DNA from 3 places in the Streptomyces sp. NPDC048196 genome. Region 3 is predicted to be linked to each of the others. Evidence: riboswitches for the same ligand, from Rfam matches in the RefSeq annotation. Region 3 holds a riboswitch; each other region holds the start of a gene.
What was found. A riboswitch is a leader RNA that binds a small molecule or an ion and turns the genes downstream of it on or off. The one in region 3 is predicted to bind cobalamin.
Positions count from the first base shown of each region.

Region 1: linked by a shared signal. The riboswitch ahead of cobN (cobaltochelatase subunit CobN) and the one ahead of metE (5-methyltetrahydropteroyltriglutamate--homocysteine S-methyltransferase) in region 3 are both predicted to bind cobalamin.
Region 2: linked by a shared signal. The riboswitch ahead of AB0E02_RS25475 (CbtB-domain containing protein) and the one ahead of metE (5-methyltetrahydropteroyltriglutamate--homocysteine S-methyltransferase) in region 3 are both predicted to bind cobalamin.

Region 1 is NZ_JBEZMM010000060.1:13,823-20,281, forward strand. Features, by position in the region: gene cobN (cobaltochelatase subunit CobN) at 1-1,883, opposite strand, end outside; cobalamin riboswitch at 1,920-2,048, opposite strand; partial or broken gene cobG (precorrin-3B synthase) at 2,264-3,490, shown strand; gene AB0E02_RS34345 (precorrin-8X methylmutase) at 3,671-4,303, shown strand; gene AB0E02_RS34350 (precorrin-2 C(20)-methyltransferase) at 4,306-5,922, shown strand; gene AB0E02_RS34355 (CchlQ) at 5,961-6,459, opposite strand, start outside.
Region 2 is NZ_JBEZMM010000029.1:74,485-80,943, forward strand. Features, by position in the region: gene AB0E02_RS25450 (lysylphosphatidylglycerol synthase transmembrane domain-containing protein) at 1-298, shown strand, start outside; partial or broken gene AB0E02_RS25455 (RibD family protein) at 212-856, opposite strand; gene AB0E02_RS25460 (creatininase family protein) at 849-1,604, opposite strand; gene ribA (GTP cyclohydrolase II) at 1,730-2,422, shown strand; gene AB0E02_RS25470 (CbtA family protein) at 2,541-3,290, opposite strand; gene AB0E02_RS25475 (CbtB-domain containing protein) at 3,306-3,527, opposite strand; cobalamin riboswitch at 3,568-3,723, opposite strand; gene AB0E02_RS25480 (histidine phosphatase family protein) at 3,837-4,421, shown strand; gene AB0E02_RS25485 (SPW repeat protein) at 4,545-4,985, shown strand; gene AB0E02_RS25490 (hypothetical protein) at 5,153-5,587, opposite strand; gene AB0E02_RS25495 (alkyl sulfatase dimerization domain-containing protein) at 5,671-6,459, shown strand, end outside.
Region 3 is NZ_JBEZMM010000006.1:115,110-121,568, forward strand. Features, by position in the region: gene AB0E02_RS09770 (histidine kinase) at 1-192, opposite strand, end outside; gene AB0E02_RS09775 (hypothetical protein) at 347-658, shown strand; gene AB0E02_RS09780 (hypothetical protein) at 671-844, shown strand; gene metE (5-methyltetrahydropteroyltriglutamate--homocysteine S-methyltransferase) at 988-3,324, opposite strand; cobalamin riboswitch at 3,500-3,722, opposite strand; gene AB0E02_RS09790 (SpoIIE family protein phosphatase) at 3,737-6,304, opposite strand; gene lspA (signal peptidase II) at 6,420-6,459, opposite strand, start outside.

The sequences.
Region 1 (6,459 bases), on a different contig from region 3:
TTGGCCGGGTCCATGGCGGAGATCTGCGCGTACTCGTCGAGCAGCTGCTCCAGGCGCGCGATGTCGCCGTAGGAGTCGGCGCGGGCCATCGGCGGGACGAGGTGGTCGACGAGGGTGGCGTGCACCCGGCGCTTGGCCTGGGTGCCCTCGCCGGGGTCGTTCACCAGGAAGGGGTAGACCAGCGGGAGGTCGCCGAGGGCGGCGTCCGGGCCGCAGGCCGCGGACAGGCCGGCGTTCTTGCCGGGCAGCCACTCCAGGTTGCCGTGCTTGCCGAGGTGGACCATGGCGTCCGCGCCGAACCCGCCGTCCGCGCGGGACGCGGCGATCCAGCGGTAGGCGGCGAGGTAGTGGTGGGACGGCGGCAGATCGGGGTCGTGGTAGATCGCGATCGGGTTCTCGCCGAAGCCGCGCGGCGGCTGGATGAGGACCAGCAGATTGCCGCGGCGCAGCGCGGCGAGCACGATGTCGCCGTCGGGGTTGTGGGTGCGGTCCACGAACATCTCGCCCGGCGGCGGCCCCCAGTGCTCCTCCACCGAAGTGCGCAGCGCCTCCGGGAGGGTGGCGTACCAGCGCCTGTAGTCGGCGGCCGGGATGCGGACGGGGTTGCGGGCCAGCTGCTCCTCGGTGAGCCACTCCTGGTCGTGGCCGCCGGCCTCGATGAGGGCGTAGATCAGCTCGTCGCCGTCACCGGATTCGAGGCCGGGCACCGGCTCGGCACTCTCGTCGCCGAAGTCGTAGCCGTCCGCGCGCAGCCGCCGCAGCAGTTCGACGGCGGAGGCCGGGGTGTCCAGTCCGACGGCGTTGCCGATGCGGGAGTGCTTGGTCGGGTAGGCGGAGAGGACCAGCGCGAGGCGCTTCTCGGCATTGGGGAGGTGGCGCAGCCGGGCGTGGCGCAGTGCGATGCCGGCGACCCGGGCGGCGCGCTCGGGGTCGGCGACGTAGACCGGGAGGCCGTCCTCGTCGACCTCCTTGAAGGAGAACGGAACGGTGATCAGCCGGCCGTCGAACTCGGGCACGGCGATCTGCGAGGCGGCGTCGAGCGGCGAGAGGCCCTCGTCGTTCTCCTCCCAGGCGCTGCGCGGCCCGGTCAGGCACAGCGCCTGGAGGATCGGGACGTCGAGGGCGGCCAGCGCGCCCGCGTCCCAGGACTCGTCGTCGCCGCCGGCGCCGGCCTCGGCGGGCCTGGTGCCGCCGGCGGCGAGGACGGTGGTGACGATGGCGTCGGTGGTCCGCAGCGCGTCGATGAGTTCGGGCTCGGGGGCGCGGAGCGAGGCGACGTAGAGGGGGAGCGGGCGGCCGCCGGCCGTCTCGATCTGCGCGCACAGTTCGTGCACGAAGCCGGTGTTGCCGCTCATGTGGTGGGCGCGGTAGTAGAGCACGGCCACGACCGGGCCGGTGCCGTCGGCGGCCGGGCGCTCCAGCCGGCCCCAGGTCGGGGCGGGCACGGGCGGTTCGAAGCCGTGGCCGGTGAGCAGCACGGTGTCGGAGAGGAAGCGGGCGAGCTGTTCGAGGTTGCCCGGGCCGCCGTGCGCCAGGTAGGCGTGCGCCTCGGCCGCGATGCCGACCGGGACCGTGGACTGCTCCATGAGCTGGGCGTCCGGGGCCTGTTCGCCGGTGAGGACGACCACCGGCCGGTGCTGGTCCTCGGCGAGCAGCAGGTCGAGTCCCTCTTGCCAGGCGCGGATGCCGCCGAGGAGGCGTACGACGACGAGGTCGGTGCCGTCGAGCAGGTCGGGCAGCCCGGTGACGTCGAGGCGGGCGGGGTTGGCGAGCCGGTACGCCACCGGGCCGGTGGCCGCGCGGGCACTGAGCAGGTCGGTGTCGGAGGTCGACAGCAGCAGGATTCGGGGGGCCGCGGGGTGGTCCCCGGACGAATGCAGCATGCGAGCGCTGGCCTTCCTCGGGGTGTCCGCGCCCCGGGTGGTCGTAAGGACGGCGGGAGTTCCTGACTCACCCGGCACCGGCCGGGTTCACAGTGGCGGGACCGCGCCGGATTCTCACCGGGCTTCCTCCCTCGGGCCCAAGGGCCCGGCGCCGTCGCTGGCGTCCGACGGGTCAGCCGACCCGCCGACCTGCATAGTAAGGGCTGCGGGCGGAGGAGGTAAGCGGGCCTCGGCGGGGCCGGGGCGCCACCGCGGGTGGCGGCTTCCGCACGCCCGGGACGCGGGCCCCCGGGACCCGGGCCACGGTGGCCGGATTCGTCCGTTTCATGGCCTGATCCGCCCCGGATCGGTCGCGCACCGTCGTAGGTATGCTCGCCGCCATGCCGCCCTCCCCCTCACCACGGCCCCGACGGGCCGAGCCGCCCGTGCGGGCCCGCGGTGACGCCTGCCCGGGAGCACTGCGGCTGCATCCCGCCGCCGACGGCCATCTCGCCCGAGTACGCATCCCCGCCGGTGACTTGACGGTCCGTCAGGCGCACGCGCTGGCCGATGCCGCGGACCTGCTCGGTGACGGTCGGCTGTCCCTGACCTCGCGCGGCAACGTCGAGCTGCGCGGCCTGCCGGACGGCTGCGGCGGCCGCCTCGCCGAGCTGCTGCACGACGCCGGCCTGCTGCCGTCCGAACGCCACGAACGCATCCGCAACATCCTCGCCTCCCCGCTGGCCGGACTGGACCGGAACACCCCTGCTGACGTGCGGTGGTGGGCCCGCCGGCTGGACGAGCTGCTGTGCGCGAGCGACTCCGCGACCGCGCTGTCCGGCCGCTTCCTGTTCGTCCTGGACGACGGGCGGGGCGATGTGGCGGCGCTCGGCGGCGATGTGACCTTGGTCGCAGAATCGGGCATCACGGGTGACGGGACGGCCGGCGGCGGGGCGCTGCTGCGGGTCGGCGACGACCCGGCGACGCTGCGGATCGCCGGCCCGGACGCACCGCGCGCGGCACTGGCCGCCGCCGAGACGTTCCTGACCACCGCGCAGGCCGGCGACACCGGCGCCTGGCGGGTGCGCGAACTCCCCGAGGGCCACGCACTGTCGGCGCGGGACGTGGCGGAGCGGCTGCGCGCGGCGGGCATCGAGACGTCGTACGTGGCGGAGGGGGTAGGTGCGGCCGAGCCGGTGGTCCACCACGCGGACTCCTCCGCCCCCGGCATCATCGAGGGCCGCGACGGCCGCCGCGCGCTGTCCGTACTCGCGCCGCTCGGCAGGCTGTCGGTGGCCCAGTGGCGGCTGCTCGCCTCCCTCGCGGCCGACGACGGATCCGGCGAACTCCGCCTCACCCCGTGGCGCGGCATCGTCGTCCCCGGCCTGTTGGCCGCCGCGGCCGCGCCCCGCCTCCGCGAACTGGCCGCCGCCGGCCTGGTCACCGACCCGTCCTCGCCCTGGCACCGCATCGGCGCCTGCACCGGCCGACCGGGCTGCGCCAAGTCCCTTACCGACGTCCGCGCGGACGTGACGGCCGCGGTCGAGGCAGGCACACCTCTGCCGCCGGGCCTCCCCGCATCCGTCCCCGTGCCGGCGGCAGCCCCCCTCTACTGGTCCGGCTGCGAGCGCCGCTGCGGGCATCCGCACGGCACCTGGATCGACGTACTGGCGACGGAGGCGGGGTACCGGGTCGCGGTCGTCGGCCCGGACGCACCGCGGCCGACGCCGCCGGCGACAGCAACCGCAACCGCAACCGCAACCGACAGCACCACCCGCAACACCAGGAACGCCAGAAACGAGGCCAGAGTGACCGCGTTCGACTACGAGAAGGACGGTGCGGAGATCTACCGCCAGTCCTTCGCCACCATCCGCGCCGAGGCGGACCTCGCCGGCCTGCCCGCCGACGTCAGCCGGGTCGCGGTCCGGATGATCCACGCCTGCGGCATGGTCGACCTCGTACGCGATCTGGCCTTCACCCCCGGTGTGGTGACCGCCGCCCGCAAGGCGCTGCGCGACGGCGCGCCGATCCTCTGCGACGCCAACATGGTCGCCAGCGGCGTCACCCGCAAGCGGCTGCCGGCCGGCAACGAGGTGCTCTGCACGCTCGCCGACCCCGCGGTGCCGGACCTGGCCGCCCGGATGGGCACCACCCGCAGCGCCGCGGCCCTGGAACTGTGGCGGGACCGCATGGAGGGCGCCGTCGTCGCGTTCGGCAACGCCCCGACCGCCCTCTTCCGGTTCCTCGAAATGATCGAGGAGGGCGCTCCCCGCCCGGCCGCCGTGATCGGCATACCCGTCGGCTTCATCGGCGCGGCGGAGTCCAAGGACGCCCTCATCGCCCATCCGTCGGAGCTGGACCACATCGTGGTGCGCGGACGGCGCGGCGGCAGCGCCATGGCCGCGGCCGCCCTCAACGCCCTGGCTAGCGAGGAAGAGTGAGCGTGAGCGAGCAGCAGGAAACCGGCACCGGCACGGGCGCCCGCACCGGGACCACCGGTCGTCTCTACGGCGTGGGCCTCGGCCCCGGCGACCCGTCCCTGATGACCGTACGGGCCGTCGAGGTCATCGCCGAGGCCGACGTCATCGCCTACCACAGCGCCCGCCACGGCCGTTCGATCGCGCGCTCCATAGCGGCCCGGCACCTGCGCGCCGACCACATCGAGGAGGCGCTGGTCTACCCGGTCACCACCGAGTCGACCGACCACCCCGGCGGCTACCGCGGCGCGCTCGACGAGTTCTACGAGGAGGCCGCGGAGCGGCTGGCCGCGCACCTCGACGCCGGCCGCACGGTGGCGGTCATCTCCGAGGGCGACCCGCTCTTCTACGGCTCCTACCAGCACATGCACAAGCGGCTCGCGCACCGCTACCCGACCGAGGTGATCCCCGGCGTCACCTCGATCAGTGCCGCCGCGGCCCGCCTGGGCAAGCCGCTCGCGGAGGCCGACGAGGTCCTGACGATCCTCCCCGGCACGCTGCCCGAGGAGGAACTGACCGCCCGTCTGGCCTCCACGGACGCCGCCGTGGTCATGAAGCTGGGCCGCACCTTCCCGACCGTCCGCCGCGCCATGGAACGCGCCGGCCGCCTCCCCGAAGCCCACTACGTCGAACGCGCGACGATGCCCGGCGAGCGCACCGCCGACCTCGCCGCGATCGACTCCGACACCGTCCCCTACTTCTCCGTCACGGTCGTCCCCAGCCGCATCGCGGCCCGGTCGGCACCGCAGCCGTCCGAGACCCCGGCGTCCGAACGGGGAGCGGGCGAGGTCGGTGAGGCGCGCGAGCTGGGCGAAGTGGGCAAGCTGGACGAGCTGGGCGAAGTGGTCGTCGTGGGCACCGGCCCGGCGGGCCCCCTCTGGCTCACCCCCGAGTCCCGCGGCGCCCTCGCCGCCGCCGAGGACCTGGTCGGCTACACCACCTACCTGGACCGCGTCCCGGTGCGCCCCGGCCAGCGCCGCCACGCCTCCGACAACAAGGTCGAGTCCGAACGCGCCGAACTCGCCCTGGACCTGGCCCGCCGCGGCCGCCGGGTGGCCGTGGTCTCCGGCGGCGACCCGGGCATCTTCGCGATGGCGACAGCAGTCCTGGAAGTCGCCTCGCAGGACCCGTACCGCTCGATCCCGGTCCGCGTCCTCCCCGGCGTCACCGCCGCCAACGCGGCCGCCGCCCGCGCCGGAGCCCCCCTCGGCCACGACTACGCGGTCATCTCCCTCTCCGACCGCCTCAAGCCGTGGGAGGTCATCGCCGAACGCCTCCACGCCGCCGCCTCCGCCGACCTGGCCCTCGCCCTCTACAACCCCGGCTCCCGCAGCCGCACCTGGCAGGTGGCCAAGGCCCGCGAACTCCTCCTGGAACACCGCGCCCCGGACACCCCGGTCATCCTCGCCCGCGACATCGGCGGCCCCGAGGAATCCGTCCGCACCGTCCCCCTCGCCGACCTCGACCCCACCCAGGTCGACATGCGCACCCTCCTGATCATCGGCTCGTCCCAGACGCAGAAGGTACGACGCGACGACGGCACGGAGATCGTGTGGACGCCGCGGCGGTATCCGGAGAAGTAACACGCAGATGGGTGGGCCCCCGGGAACGAGCCCGGGGGTCACGCCCCTTGCCGGCAAACCTGGCACCGGTCCGTGGCGTCCCACTCCTCCCACCCGAAGGCGGTGGGCGCAAAGGGACGTCCCTCCAGTTCCTCGCGCACGGCCACGCGGTAGGCCCAGACCGCTTCGAGGTAGGGGTGATAGACGTCGTGGAAGGCGCGCGAGTTCTGCCGCGCCCCTTCCGCAACGGCACGCTGCAGCGCCCGCAGCCGCTCGAACATGGCCTGTCCAGCACCGGCGACGGCGATACTCGCGTCGATGAACAGCCGCTCCCGCACCTCGTGTATCGCAGCGTCGGTCAGCGCCGCACGCACAGCGGCAACAGGGTCCGCCTCGGCATCAGGCTCCTGCGCGATCCGCCGGAGCCGCGCGTGGCACACCCCGGCGGCGGAGATGAACTCGATGTAGACCGCCCGCCGCCGCTCCGCACTGCTACGGGCTTTCTCATGCCGCTGCTTGAGCTGATCCGCAAGCACGGTCCCGGAAATGGCGATCAGA
Region 2 (6,459 bases), on a different contig from region 3:
CGTGGTGCTGTGCGTCCGGTGGGGCGCCGCCCTCCGCGCCGGCCGTCCGCAGCTCCATCTCGAAGAGGGTGTCCTCCCCGAGCAGGCTGCGCCGCAGCGGCGGCCGGAGCGCCTCGCGCATCACCGTCGTCCCGGGGAACCGCAGGCCGGGCACGCCGTCCCCGATCAGTACCGGCGCGACCGTGAGGTACAGCCGGTCCAGCGCACCGGCCTGCACGAACCGCGACACGGTCACCCCGCCGCCCTCGATCAGCACCCGGCCCAGGCCGCGGCGCGCCAGGGCCGCGAGCAGCCGTGACGGGGCGAACGCCGCCGCATCGGGCAGCCGGAGCACCTCGACGCCCGCGCCCGGCACGTCCGGCGGCACCGCGGCGTCCGGCCCCACCACCCACAGCGTCGGCGCGGCCCGGTCGGTGAACACCCCGCTGCCGCGCGGCACCCGGCCGCGCGGATCGAGCACCACCCGCACCGGGTTGTCGCCGGGGCAGGCCCGTACGGTCAGCCGGGGATCGTCCGCCACGGCCGTGCCCGCGCCGACCAGCACGGCGTCGGCGAGCGCCCGCAGCCGGTGCAGATGGCGGCGGTCGGCCGTCCCGGTGACGTAGTCGGCATCGCCGGTGCGGGTCGCCACGAAGCCGTCCAGGCTCTGCCCCAACTGCCCGAACGCCACCCGCGGGCCGGCCAGGCAGAGCGGCAGATAGCGCTCGGCGAGCTCCGCGGCGCCCGCCGAGGCGGGCTCCTCCCAGCGCGGCCGGCCGTCGCCGTCCCGCACCAGCCCGGCGGCCCGCGCCTGTCCCTCCGTACGGATCCGCCGCAGCCGCTGCCACGCCTGCGCGGTCCCCAGCGCCTCAGGCATCGGCGTCCGCCCCGGCACCCAGCAGCGCGACGTACTCGGCGAACGCCTCGGTCAGCCCGGCCAGCAGCTCCCGGCCCTTGGGGGCGGAGGCGAGCGAGGGGCGGCCGACGACACCGGACGTGGTGTACGCCGACAGCCCCAGCGTCAGCAGGTGCCGGCGGTCGTCGGCCGGGCAATCCGCGCCGGCGTAGCCGTCCTTGACCAGTTCCGGATGGGCGTGCAGCAGGATCGAGGTCTCCAGCTCGCCCGCGTGCATGTCGCTGTGTGCGGAGGTGCGTATCCCGGCCCGGTCGCGGGCCGCGTCCCAGTCGGCGGTGCCGGGGAACAGCGCCATCCGGATGCCGCGCCCGGCGGATTCCTGCACCACGTTGCGCAGTACGTAGTTCCCGCCGTGGCCGTTGACCAGGACCAGAGCCCCGATCCCGGACCGGAGCAGCGAGTCGGCGAGGTCCGTGACGACGGCGTGCAGCGTCCGTGCCGAGATGCTGACCGTCCCCGGCCAGGCGGCGTGCTCCTGCGAACAGGAGACGGTCAGCGGCGGCAGCAGCAGGACGTCATGGGCGGCGGCCAGCTCCCGGGCGACGGTGCAGGCGATGACGGTGTCGGTGGTCAACGGCAGGTACGGGCCGTGCTGTTCGAAGCTGCCGATGGGCAGCACCGCCAGTCGCGGCCGCCTTCTGCGGACGTCCTCGGTGGTGTCGGCCGGCAACAGCCCGGCGGGCGTCGGCGGTTGCGGGGGAGCGGTCATCGGGATCGGCCGCCTTTCGTCGGTCGGCTCGCCGGGAGCCGGTCGGGACGCGGGTGCCGCAGCATACTTGTCATGTATCTGAGTGATCGCCGCCGGGTTCCGACCCCCGTGGGTACCATCGCGCCATGACGGACCCCGACGCCCTGTGCGGCCCCCGCCCCGGTCATGACCTCGCCGTCGCCCCCGACGCGGCCCGCCCACTGCCCGGTGTGGCGCGGGCGGTGTCGGTCCGGCTGCCCACCGCCTACGGGGAGTTCCGGGCGGTCGGCTATCTCGACCGGCCCAGCGGAACCGAGCATGTGGCGCTGGTGTACGGCGAGGTGACCGGCGAGCCGGTGCTGACCCGGGTGCATTCGGAATGCCTGACCGGGGACGCCTTCGCCTCCCGGCACTGCGAGTGCGGTGACCAGCTGTCCGCGGCGCTGCGGGCGATAGCGGCGGCCGGGCGGGGGGTGCTGGTCTACCTCCAGGGCCACGAGGGCCGGGGCATCGGCCTGCTGGCGAAGCTCCGCGCGATGCAGCTCCAGGAGGAGGGGCTGGACACCGTCGAGGCGAACATCGCGCTCGGCCTCCCGGTCGACGCCCGGGAGTACCGCGCCGCCGCGCAGATCCTCGACGACCTCGGCGTCCGCGCGGTACGGCTGCTGTCCAACAACCCGCGCAAGCGCGCCGCGTTGCTGCGGCACGGCATCGCCGTCATCGAACGCGTCCCGCTGCTGGCCGAGCCCCAGGCGGAGAACATCCGCTATCTGCGCACCAAGCGCGAGCGTCTCGACCACGACCTGCCGCACCTCGACGGCATCCCGGGCCAGCTCTGACGCACCGTCAGCTCCGTACCGACGGAAGCGGTCCGGGCGTGACGCAGCAGGTCCGGGGCCCGCGAGGAGTGCTCGCGGGCCCCGGACCGGTGGTGCGGTGGAGGGTGGAGGTGCCGGATCAGGAGGGGACGGACACCGCCCCGGCCCGCTCGGCGGCCGGGCGGGCCGTGACGACGCGCTCCGCCAACTGCCCGAAGAGCAGCCCGAAGGCGGCCCACAGCACCAGCTGGACGGCGAGCGCCGACAGCCGGAACTGCCACAGCAGCGTGGCGGAGAAGTCCGCGGGCACCTCGTTGACGGCCGGCAGGAACGCGTAGGCGAGCCCGATGGCGACCACGAACGCGGCGACGGCGGCCACCGTCGCGTACCAGTTGCCCAGCTTCGGAGCCAGCCGCCGGCCGAGGATCGTGGCGGCGACGGCCAGCAGGAGGCCGAGCAGCATCATCAGGAAATACAGGGCGGTGCGCTTGCCGATGGTGTCGGGGTCGCCGACCGACGGTGGATTGGCCGGGTATTTCAGGAACGGCACGACATAGCCGGCCACCAGTGCCGCCCCGGAGAGCAGCAGGGCCGTGGCGCGGGCCCCGAACCGGCCGATCCGCCCCAGCGCGAAGCAGAAGGCGAGTGCGGCGATCCCGCCCAGGGCCACGCCGTAGACCAGGACGCCGGTGGCGAGCCCGGCCGTGGACTGCAGTCCGCGGCTGACCACTTCCATCTCGTGTTCGTGGCTGTGCGCCTCCTCGAAGGCGATGGCGGCGTCGATCCGCGGTTCGCCCAGCACGTAGGCGACGAGGAGGGCCAGTACGCCGGCGGCCAGGCCGGCGAGCATGCCGCGGACCAGCAGGGTCCTGACGGTGAGGGAGTTCATGGCTGCGGCCGTCCGTCAGTGGCAGGGGAAGCCGAGAAGGTGGCGCCCGTCGTGCAGCCATTCATGGACGTCCGAACCGGACAGCAGCGAGGTGGCGCCCTGCTCCGCGCCGACGAAGTACAGCAGGACCAGCAGCAGCACACCGGCGAACAGTGCCCAGGGGGCGATCGCCTTCAGCGGGAGCGGGGCGGGGGTGGTGGTGGTGCCGGCGGCCGGCGGTGCGATGGACGAAGCCATGGCATGACCTCCTGTTGGGGGGAACTCGCGTCCCCGGTAATGGGAGTGCGGAACGACATGCGGGTCTGGCTCATCCGGTACCGGCCCCTGGCGGGCTGATAAAAAACCGGACATACAGTGGCGCGACCGCGCCGGGATCCCACCGGCTTCCGTCATGCCGTCGTCAAGCACCGGGAAACGTACCGCGATCCAGCCACCTGGCCAAGACCGTACGGGGGGCGGACCGGTGCGGGCCGGGGCGCATCCGCCGGGCAACTCCCTTGCTCGCCCGATGAGTTGGCGTCCCGGCGACAAAGGAGGGAAGAGGGCATGACAACTCGGGTGATGCTGGTCTCACCGGCCGCGGGCGACGCCCAGCGCGAGGTGCGCTTCGACGACGACTCCCCGCCGCACGCGGCCGGGTTGCGACGGGCCCGGGCCGCCGCGGGGGTGCTGCCGGCCGCCGACCGGGTCTTCGCCTCGCCCTCCGCGCGCTGCCGGCGCACCGCGGAGGAGCTCGGGCTGCCGGCCGGGCCGGTGCCGGAGCTGGCGGGCTGTGCGATGGGGGAGTGGCGGGGGCGGACCCTGGCGGAGCTGGCCGAAACGGAACCGCTCGCGGTCTCCGCCTGGCTGGACGATCCGGACTTCGCCGGGCACGGCGGGGAGTCGCTGCGGCAGCTCTGCGACCGGGTCGCGGGCTGGCTGACCCGGATGGCGCTGGACGCCGGACGGGTGCTGGCGGTCGTGGAACCGGACGTGGTGCGGGCCGCCGCGGTGTGTGCCCTGCGGGTGCCGGCGGACGCGTTCTGGCGGCTGGACGTGGCGCCGCTGACCGTGACGGAGCTGAGCGGGCGGGGCGGCCGCTGGAATCTGGGCCTGGGCCGGGCGCTGTACCACGGGGCGGCGGAAAGGTGACCGTACCCCTTCAAAATTCACCTGCTTCTTCATCTACACATAAAGGCGACATAAGCGCAGAATGAAACCGTGGCCCGATGCCACGCGATAACGGCCAGGCTGCGAGCGAAGGAGGCGAGTCGCATGGCCGACGTCTCACACCACAGGGGAGATCTCGCAGGTCACCCCGACGCTTCGGAGATGCAGGCCCGATACGAGCGGGTGCTCGGCGGGCGTGATGTGGTACTTGTCGACGGTCCGGTGTTCCTCGTCGGCCTGTACTGTGCCGTCTCGCCGTTCATCGTCCACTACACGCTGGCGCAGCCCGCCCTGGCGACGCACAACCTGATCGTCGGGATCGCGATCGCCCTGCTGGCGGTCGGCTTCACCGTGACCCCGGCGCGGATGTACGGGCTGAGCGGCGCGATGTGCGCGATCGGCGTGTGGATGATCATCGCGCCCTGGCTCGTGGGCCGCGGCCCGGACGCGGGCGTCATCTGGAACAACGTCGTCATCGGTGCTCTGACGTTCCTGCTGGGCGCCTTGTGCGTCGCCGCGGCGTCCAAGCGCCGCACCACCACCTGAAGGCGCTGCCCGCGGGGGCCGCAATGAGTGACCGCCGGTCCGCCTGCCCTTCCCGGACAGGCCGGCCGGCGGCCGTATGCCGTCTCCGGTCCGCAGGACCGCCATCGGCGCCGGGCAGGACCTCTGTCTGTGTCGGTCAGGACCGCCATCGGTGCCGGTCAGGACCCCTATCGGTACCGGCCGCGCCCGCCCGCCGCCAGGTGTCCGGCGAGGCCCGCCAGGACCAGCCCGCCCGCCAGGAGGAGGGCGTGGGCCAGCAGGGTCCCGGCGGCCAGGCTGCCGGCCGCGGCGGCGGGCACCAGCCAGCCCAGGCCACGGCGCCCGGGACAAGGCCGGGTGGGGCGGCCGACGGGCGGGGTGCGGGGGTGGGCGTACGGAACGGCATGGTGCCGGAACGACTCGGCGAGCTCGCCGAAGGCGCGGTCGTCGTACGGGGACAGAGGGCGTCCCTCCCCTCCCGGAAGAGCGCGGTGGGCCCCGCCCCGGCCGGCCGGATTGCCGCGCCCGGATACGACCCCACCTGCGTTGTTGTGCCCTGCCCGGCCCTGCCCGTAACGCCGTTGGCCGCGCCGGCGCTCCCCGGACATCGCGGAGGCAGGCATGCGCCACCCGGACAAAGCCGGTTAAATCGATCGTGTGGGGCAGGGGCCTTGGGCCCGCCGCCGCCCCGGAGAGGGAGCGCCCCGTGACCGCTGCACCCGTCGATGACCACGAAGACTTCGCCGACGCCGACCGCGGCTTCATCGCCGAGCTCGACCCGCCGCGGATCACCACGGACGACGGCCGGCCGGTCTGGGACGCCGCGGCCTACGGCTTCCTGGCCCAGAACTGCCCCGACACCGCCCACGAGAGCCTCTGGAGGCAAGGCAGGCTGGTCAGCCGCCAGGGCCTCTACGAGGTCACCGACGGCATCTACCAGGCCCGCGGCCTGGACCTGGCCCATATGACGCTGGTCGAGGGCGACCACGGCGTCATCGTCGTCGACCCGCTGCTCTCCACCGAGACCGCCGCCGCGGCCCTGGAGCTGTACCGCAAGTACCGCGGCGACCGGCCGGTCACCGGGCTGATCTACACCCACTCGCACGCCGGCCACTTCGGCGGCGCCGGCGGCGTCGTCCCCGCCGGACACGACCCCGTACCGGTCCTCGCCCCGGCCGGCTTCCTGGCCCACGCGGTCGGCGAGCAGCTCGACGCCGGACCCGCGCGGTCCCGGCGCGCCGCCTTCACGTACGGCACCGCGCTGCCGAAGGGTCCGGACGGCCAGATCGGCTGCGGGCTGGGCACCACCCGGTCCACCGGCACCCGCACCCTGATCCCGCCGACCGTGGACATCACCCGCACCGGCCAGGAGGAGATCCTCGACGGCGTCCACCTCGTCTTCCAGCTCACCCCGGACGCCGAGGCCCCCGCCGCGATGAACTTCGGCTTCCCCGCGCACCGGGCGCTCTGCCTGGCCGAGAACGCCACCCACACC
Region 3 (6,459 bases):
CCGGGACACGGCGAACGTGCCGATGCCCGCCCACACGAACACCGCTGTCCACGCCCACGGGTTCCCCGCCCACCGGACCCCCAGCGCGACGGCGGCCCACACGGCCGGCACCAGCAAGCTGACGGCCGCCACCACACACGCCCGGACGAACCCCGTCCCGGCACCCGCCACCCACCACCCCAGTTTTCGCATGACCATCCCTTGTCGCTTCTCCTCGGCAGTGCTTCCACTCTGCGCTGCGCACAGCGTGATCCCCGCCGGACCGACCCGGTAGTGGGCCTGGCCCCACTCACCCGTACGTCCAGGCGCATACCGCGCCCCTCGTGCGCTCCGTAGCGTCGACGCCATGACGACGACACGAAGCACGAACGACACCAGCCCGCACACCGCCGGCACCCACGGCCTGGGCACCACCGGCCGGCCCTCGGCCGCGCCGGACCACCTCCACCCTCCGCGCACCCGGCGGGACTTCGGCACGGTGAAGAAGCTCGTCGCGGCCTACGGTGCGCTCAGCTCCGTCGTCCTGATCACGGTCGCCGTCCGCGCGATGACGGGACATCCGGTGACCTCGTTCCTGTGGGGCCGCTCGGGCGGAGTGCTCGCGAGCGCCGCGGTGATCTACTGGATGACCGTCCTCGCCGCACGGGGAACCCGGTGAGCCTATCTTCGCGTGCGCATCCTCTCGGTGCTCATGCCGCTCGTGATCGTCGGCGTCGACCTGATCCCCGGCATCTGTCCGCCGTGGTTCGCCCTGATCCAGGCCGCCTCCGCCCTCCCCCTCGCCGCAGCCGCTTTCGTCAGCAACGGGTCCCGCCTGCGGGCTGCCTTGCCCAAGGGCTCCTAGGAAGGGATCTTCTGACCACGCCGTGGTGCCTGCCAAGATCCAGGCATGGCACTACCTCGCCGGCAGCGACTCATGAGCCGCCGGGCCCCACGTCCGGCACCGTCGCGATGCCGCACCGGACGTGGGGTTCGCTCACCGGGTGCTCAGGAGGAGCTGGTCGGAAGCGTGGCGCGGACGGTGCGCGCCGCGGTGACCAGGTTCTCCAGGGAGGCGCGCACTTCCGCCCAACCGCGGGTCTTCAGGCCGCAGTCCGGATTGACCCACAGCCGCTCCGGCGGGAGGGCCGCAAGCCCCTTGCGCAGCAGGGCCGCCGCCTCGTCGACATCGGGGACGCGGGGCGAGTGGATGTCGTAGACGCCGGGTCCGGCCTCGCGGGAGTAGCCGGCCGCGGCGAGTTCGCCGGCGATCTGCATGTGGGAGCGGGCCGCCTCCAGGCTGATGACGTCGGCGTCGAGGTCCTCGATGGCGGCGAGGATGTCGCCGAACTCGGCGTAGCACATATGGGTGTGGATCTGGGTGTCCGGGCGTACGCCGCCGGTGGTCAGCCGGAACGCCTCGGTGGCCCAGGCCAGGTACGCCGGGCGGGCGTCGGCGCGCAGCGGAAGGGTCTCACGCAGGGCCGGCTCGTCGACCTGGATGACCGAAGTCCCGGCCGCCTCAAGGTCGTTGACCTCGTCGCGCAGGGCGAGGGCGACCTGGCGGGCGGTGTCGGCGAGCGGCTGGTCATCGCGGACGAAGGACCAGGCGAGCATGGTGACCGGGCCGGTGAGCATGCCCTTGACGGGCCGGCCGGTGAGCGACTGGGCGTAGGTCGTCCAGCGCACGGTCATGGGCTCGGGGCGGGCGAGGTCACCGGCGAGGATCGGCGGGCGGACGTAGCGGGTGCCGTAGGACTGGACCCAGCCGTGCCGGGTGGCGAGGTAGCCGGAGAGCTGTTCGGCGAAGTACTGGACCATGTCGTTGCGTTCGGGCTCGCCGTGCACCAGGACGTCGAGCCCGGCCTTCTCCTGGAAGGAGATCACTTCCTGGATCTCGGCCTTGATGCGTTCCTCGTAGGCGACGGCATCGATGCGGCCGGCCCGCAGGTCGGCCCGGGCGGTGCGCAGTTCGCCGGTCTGCGGGAAGGAACCGATGGTGGTCGTCGGGAGCAGCGGCAGCGAGAGCTGGGCGCGCTGCGCGGCGGCCCGCCGGTCGTACGGCTGTGAGCGGCGGGTGTCGCGGTCCGTGACGGCCGCGGCCCGGGCACGTACGGCGGGGACGCGGGTGATCGGCGAAGCGGCACGGGAGGCCAGGTCGGCGCGGTTGGCGGCGAGTTCGGCGGCGATGGTTTCCGTGCCGCGGCCGAGACCACGGGCCAGGGTGACGACCTCGATGGTCTTCTGACGGGCGAAGGCCAGCCAGCGCAGGATCTGCGGGTCGATGTCGTGTTCGGCGGCGGTGTCGAGGGGGATGTGCAGGAGGGAGCAGGACGCGGCGACATCGATATGTCCGGCGAGTCCGAGGAGGGTGCCGAGGGTGGACAGCGACTTCTCGAGGTCGTTGATCCAGATGTTCCGGCCGTTGACCACGCCGGCGACCAGCCGCTTGCCGGGCAGGCCGCCGACGGCGGCGAGGTCGTCGAGTTGGGCGGCCGCGGCCCCGGTGAAGTCCAGCGCGAGCCCGTCCACCGGCGTCCTGGCCAGTACGGGCAGGGCCTCACCCAGGCGGTCGAAGTACGAGGCGACCAGCAGCTTCGGCCGGCCGGTGAGGGCGCCGAGCTCTCGGTAGGCGCGCTCGGCGGCGTTCAGTTCGGCCGGGGTGCGGTCCTGGACGAGGGCCGGCTCGTCGAGCTGCACCCATGCGGCGCCGGCCGCGTGCAGGTCGGCGAGGACCTCGGCGTACACCGGCAGCAGGCGGTCCAGGAGGGTGAGCGGCTCGAAGCCGGCGGCGACACCGGGCGCGGGCTTGGCGAGCAGCAGGTAGGTGACGGGGCCGACGAGGACGGGGCGCGGGGTGTGGCCGAGTGCGAGCGCTTCGCGCAGCTCACCGACCTGCTTGGCCGAGTCGGTGGTGAACACCGTGTCCGGGCCCAACTCCGGCACCAGATAGTGGTAATTGGTGTCGAACCACTTGGTCATCTCCAGTGGCGCGACGTCCTGGGTGCCGCGGGCCATGGCGAAGTAGCCGTCGAGCGGGTCGGCGGCGACGGCGTCCCGGTGGCGTCCGGGGATCGCACCCACCATGACGGTGGTGTCCAGGACATGGTCGTAGTACGAGAAGTCGCCGGTCGGGACCTCGTCGATGCCGGTGTCGGCCAGCTGCCGCCAGTTGGCGCTGCGGAGCTCGGCGGCGGTCCGCCGGAGGGCGTCGGCGGTGACCCGGCCCTTCCAGTATCCCTCTACGGCCTTCTTCAGCTCCCGTCGCGGGCCCTGCCGGGGGTAGCCGTACACGGTGGCCCGTACGGTCGCGGCCGCGGACTTCCCGGCCCCTGTCGCTGTCACGGTCACAAGAAACTCTCCTTCGCGAGCTTGTCTCCTACGGATCCCGGAGACGGAACGGAGGCGCGAAGGACGAACGAACCGGACGGAACGGCCGAAGAGTTCAGCAACGGCAGGCCACTGCCCGGTCTGTACGCCGACCCGCCCTCGAAGGTCACCGGGATGTCCGCACGTGATCCCTCACGCGCGGGCAACGGGCAGGTCTTCGGACTCGCGGGCACATCCACCCGTCGAAGGGCGGACACCTACTGGCCGTCGCTTCCCAGACCCGTCCGGGTCCAGTGCGTATGACGGCGCTCGTTCCCACTCACCGCTGCGGGGCAGTCCCGGAATCCCACCGGGTTCCCTCTTACGACGCACCTGCCTGGCGGACAGGGCGAACCAGCTGCCCGACCAGCCTAACCCCCCTCCGTGGCTATCGGCCCGTCGCGGCCGGCCGGTATTCGGTGAGCAGGAGGGCGATGTCGTCGGCGCGGTAGGAGGAGCGCTGGGCGTGGTGGAGGAGGCGGTCGGCGAGTTCGTCGAGGGAGTCGGCGCGGGCGTGGGCCATCGAGGCGCGGAGGTGGTCGATGCCCACGTCGATGGGGGTACCGCGCTCTTCGACGAGGCCGTCGGTGTAGAGGGCGAGCGCGGAGCCGGGTGGCAGGTCGACGGGGGTTTGCGGATAGTCGCTGGAGTGGTCCACGCCGAGGAGGGGGCCGGTCTCCAGGTCCAGTACGTCGGTGTGTCCATCAGGGTGGCGGAGCAGGGGCGGCGGGTGACCCGCGCGAACGGCCCGGACGCGGTGGCCGGCGGGGTCGAGGTGGAGGTAGCAGCAGCTGGCGAGGAGGCCGGTGCCGAGGTCGATGAGGGTGCGGTTGGCGCCCGCCAGGACGTCGCCGGGGGCGTGCCCCACCGCGACGAACGCCCGTACCGCGCTGCGGAGTTGGGCCATGGTGGCGGCCGCCGCGATGCTGTGTCCCTCGACGTCCCCGATGACCAGGGACACGCCGTCGGTGGCCGGGATGACGTCGTACCAGTCACCGCCGATGTCCATGCCGCTGGTGCAGGGGAGGTAGCGGGCCGTGGTCCGCAGGTCGGGGAGGGCCGGGAGCCGGTGCGGCAGCAGGGCCTGTTGGAGGCCGCGGGCGAGGGCGAATTCGGAGTCGTAGAGCCGTGCGCGTTCCAGGGCCTGGGCGATCAGGCCGGCGAGCGCGGTGAGCACGCTGCGGTCCTTGGCCGTGAAGTGATGGATCTCGTCGAAGCCGAGGACACAGGTGCCGGCGGGGCGGCCGGAGGCGATCAGCGGGAGGTACGCCCAGGAGTTCACGCCGCCGACCGGGATACCGGGGTACCCCTGGGAGAGGCTCTGCTGTGACTCGATGAAGAGCGGGACGCCGGAGGTCAGGGTTTCGGTGCCGGGCAGCGGCGCGTGCAGCGGCATGCCGTCCAGCCAGTCGAGGAAGCCCTCGTGGTGGCCGGTGTGGAAGATCAGCTGCATCGTGCCGTCACGGACCGCGTAGAGGGCGAGTTGCTGGCCGCCGAACGCCGGAAGGAGCTGCTCGGCGACGACTTCGCAGACCTGGTGGGTGGTGACCGCCTCGGTCAGCGCACTGCCCAGTTGCAGGACGTGGTACATGACGCCCAGCCGGGCCGGTGCGGCGGCCACGGTGGTGGAGGGGGCCGGGGCGGTCGGCGATGCGGCCGGCTGTGGCGGTGCGGTCACGGTGGGCGGCCCGGCGGGTTCCGGGGCGGCGTCCGGGCGGCCGGTGGGGACCACCCGGCCGGTGACGCCGCTCGGGTCGGGGTGGAGGGAGAAGGCGAGCCACTGGTCGGGCGGGCGGCAGACGAGGAAGGACGTCGGCGTCTGCGAGACCATCGCGGACCGGTGCTGGTACTCGATCGCGGGGTCGGACAGCCACGGCAGGGCGTCCCACAGGCAGTGCCCGACCACCTCCTCGTCGCTGACGTCCAGCAACTGCTCCAGACTGCGGTTGGCGTAGCTGACCCGGCCGTCGGGGGTGAGGGAGAACAGTCCGTCCCGCAGGCGCTCGACCGCCGCGGCCGCCGCGCGGCCGGCCCGTGCGTCGACGACCACTCCGACGAGATGGGTGCGCGCCCGGTCGTCCGGCAGATCGGGGACCCGGCCCCAGAGCACCACGGTGCGGTACCCCTCGCTGCTGCCGTGCCCCTCACCGCCGCCTTCCGCGCCACCGCCCGGCCCGGCGCCCGCGCCCTCACGTACCCGCAGGGTCCGGGACACGACCCTCCCCTCGGCAGCCGCCGTACGGGCCGCGGCACGGAACGCGGCACGGTCACCGGGATGGAGACGGGAGGCCAGGGTGTCCGCCCGCGCGTCGAAGGCTTCGGGGTCGAGGCCGAAGATCGCGCAGAAATCGCCGTCCGCGGTGAGGGTGCCCGCGGCCAGGTCCCAGTCGAACAGGCCGGCCCGGACGGCCGGGGCGGAGGGGGCCGGGGTCTCGACCGGGGCCGTGCCCGCATCGCCCTCCAGGGAGTCGCCGGTGCGGTCACGCAAGGCCGCCAGGGACGCGCCGAGGCGGTTGGCGACGGCCCGCAGATGGCGCCGCTGGGTCCTGGTCAGCCCGTCGCTGCCGGGCGGCGCGGCCCATACGACCGCGAGCGCGCCGAAGGCCTCCCCGCCCGCGCCCACCGGTACGGAGCAGGAGCCGAAGGCGTACGGCAGGGCCACCGCGAGCTGGGGGAAGCGGCGCATGGTCTCGTCGGCGTCGGCCAGATGGATGGTGCGCCCGGTGCCGTACGCGACCGCGACCGGTATCGGGCTGCTCACCGGAACGAGGCCCCAACCGCCCAGCAGGGACGGCGGCACGCCGCAGGTCGCGGCGAGCACCAGGGAGCGGCGGTCGCGGGAGCGCAGGAAGACGCTTCCGGCGTAGGCGCCCGCCCCCTGAACGGCCTTGACGACGGCTGCCGCCAGCAGGTCGTCGCGCTCCGCCGTCTCCTCGCGCACGGTCGACCGGCCCATGCCTCCAGTGTGCGCAGAGGCGGGCCCGGCGGCCCAGACGGTGACCCGACGCAAGGGGTCCACTACCAAGGGTGCGCGAGGGCCTCGTGAAGCCGAACGGCGCCGGGCGGCCGGATCAGGCCTGGGCGGGGGCGGAGGGGCCCGTGTCGGTCGCC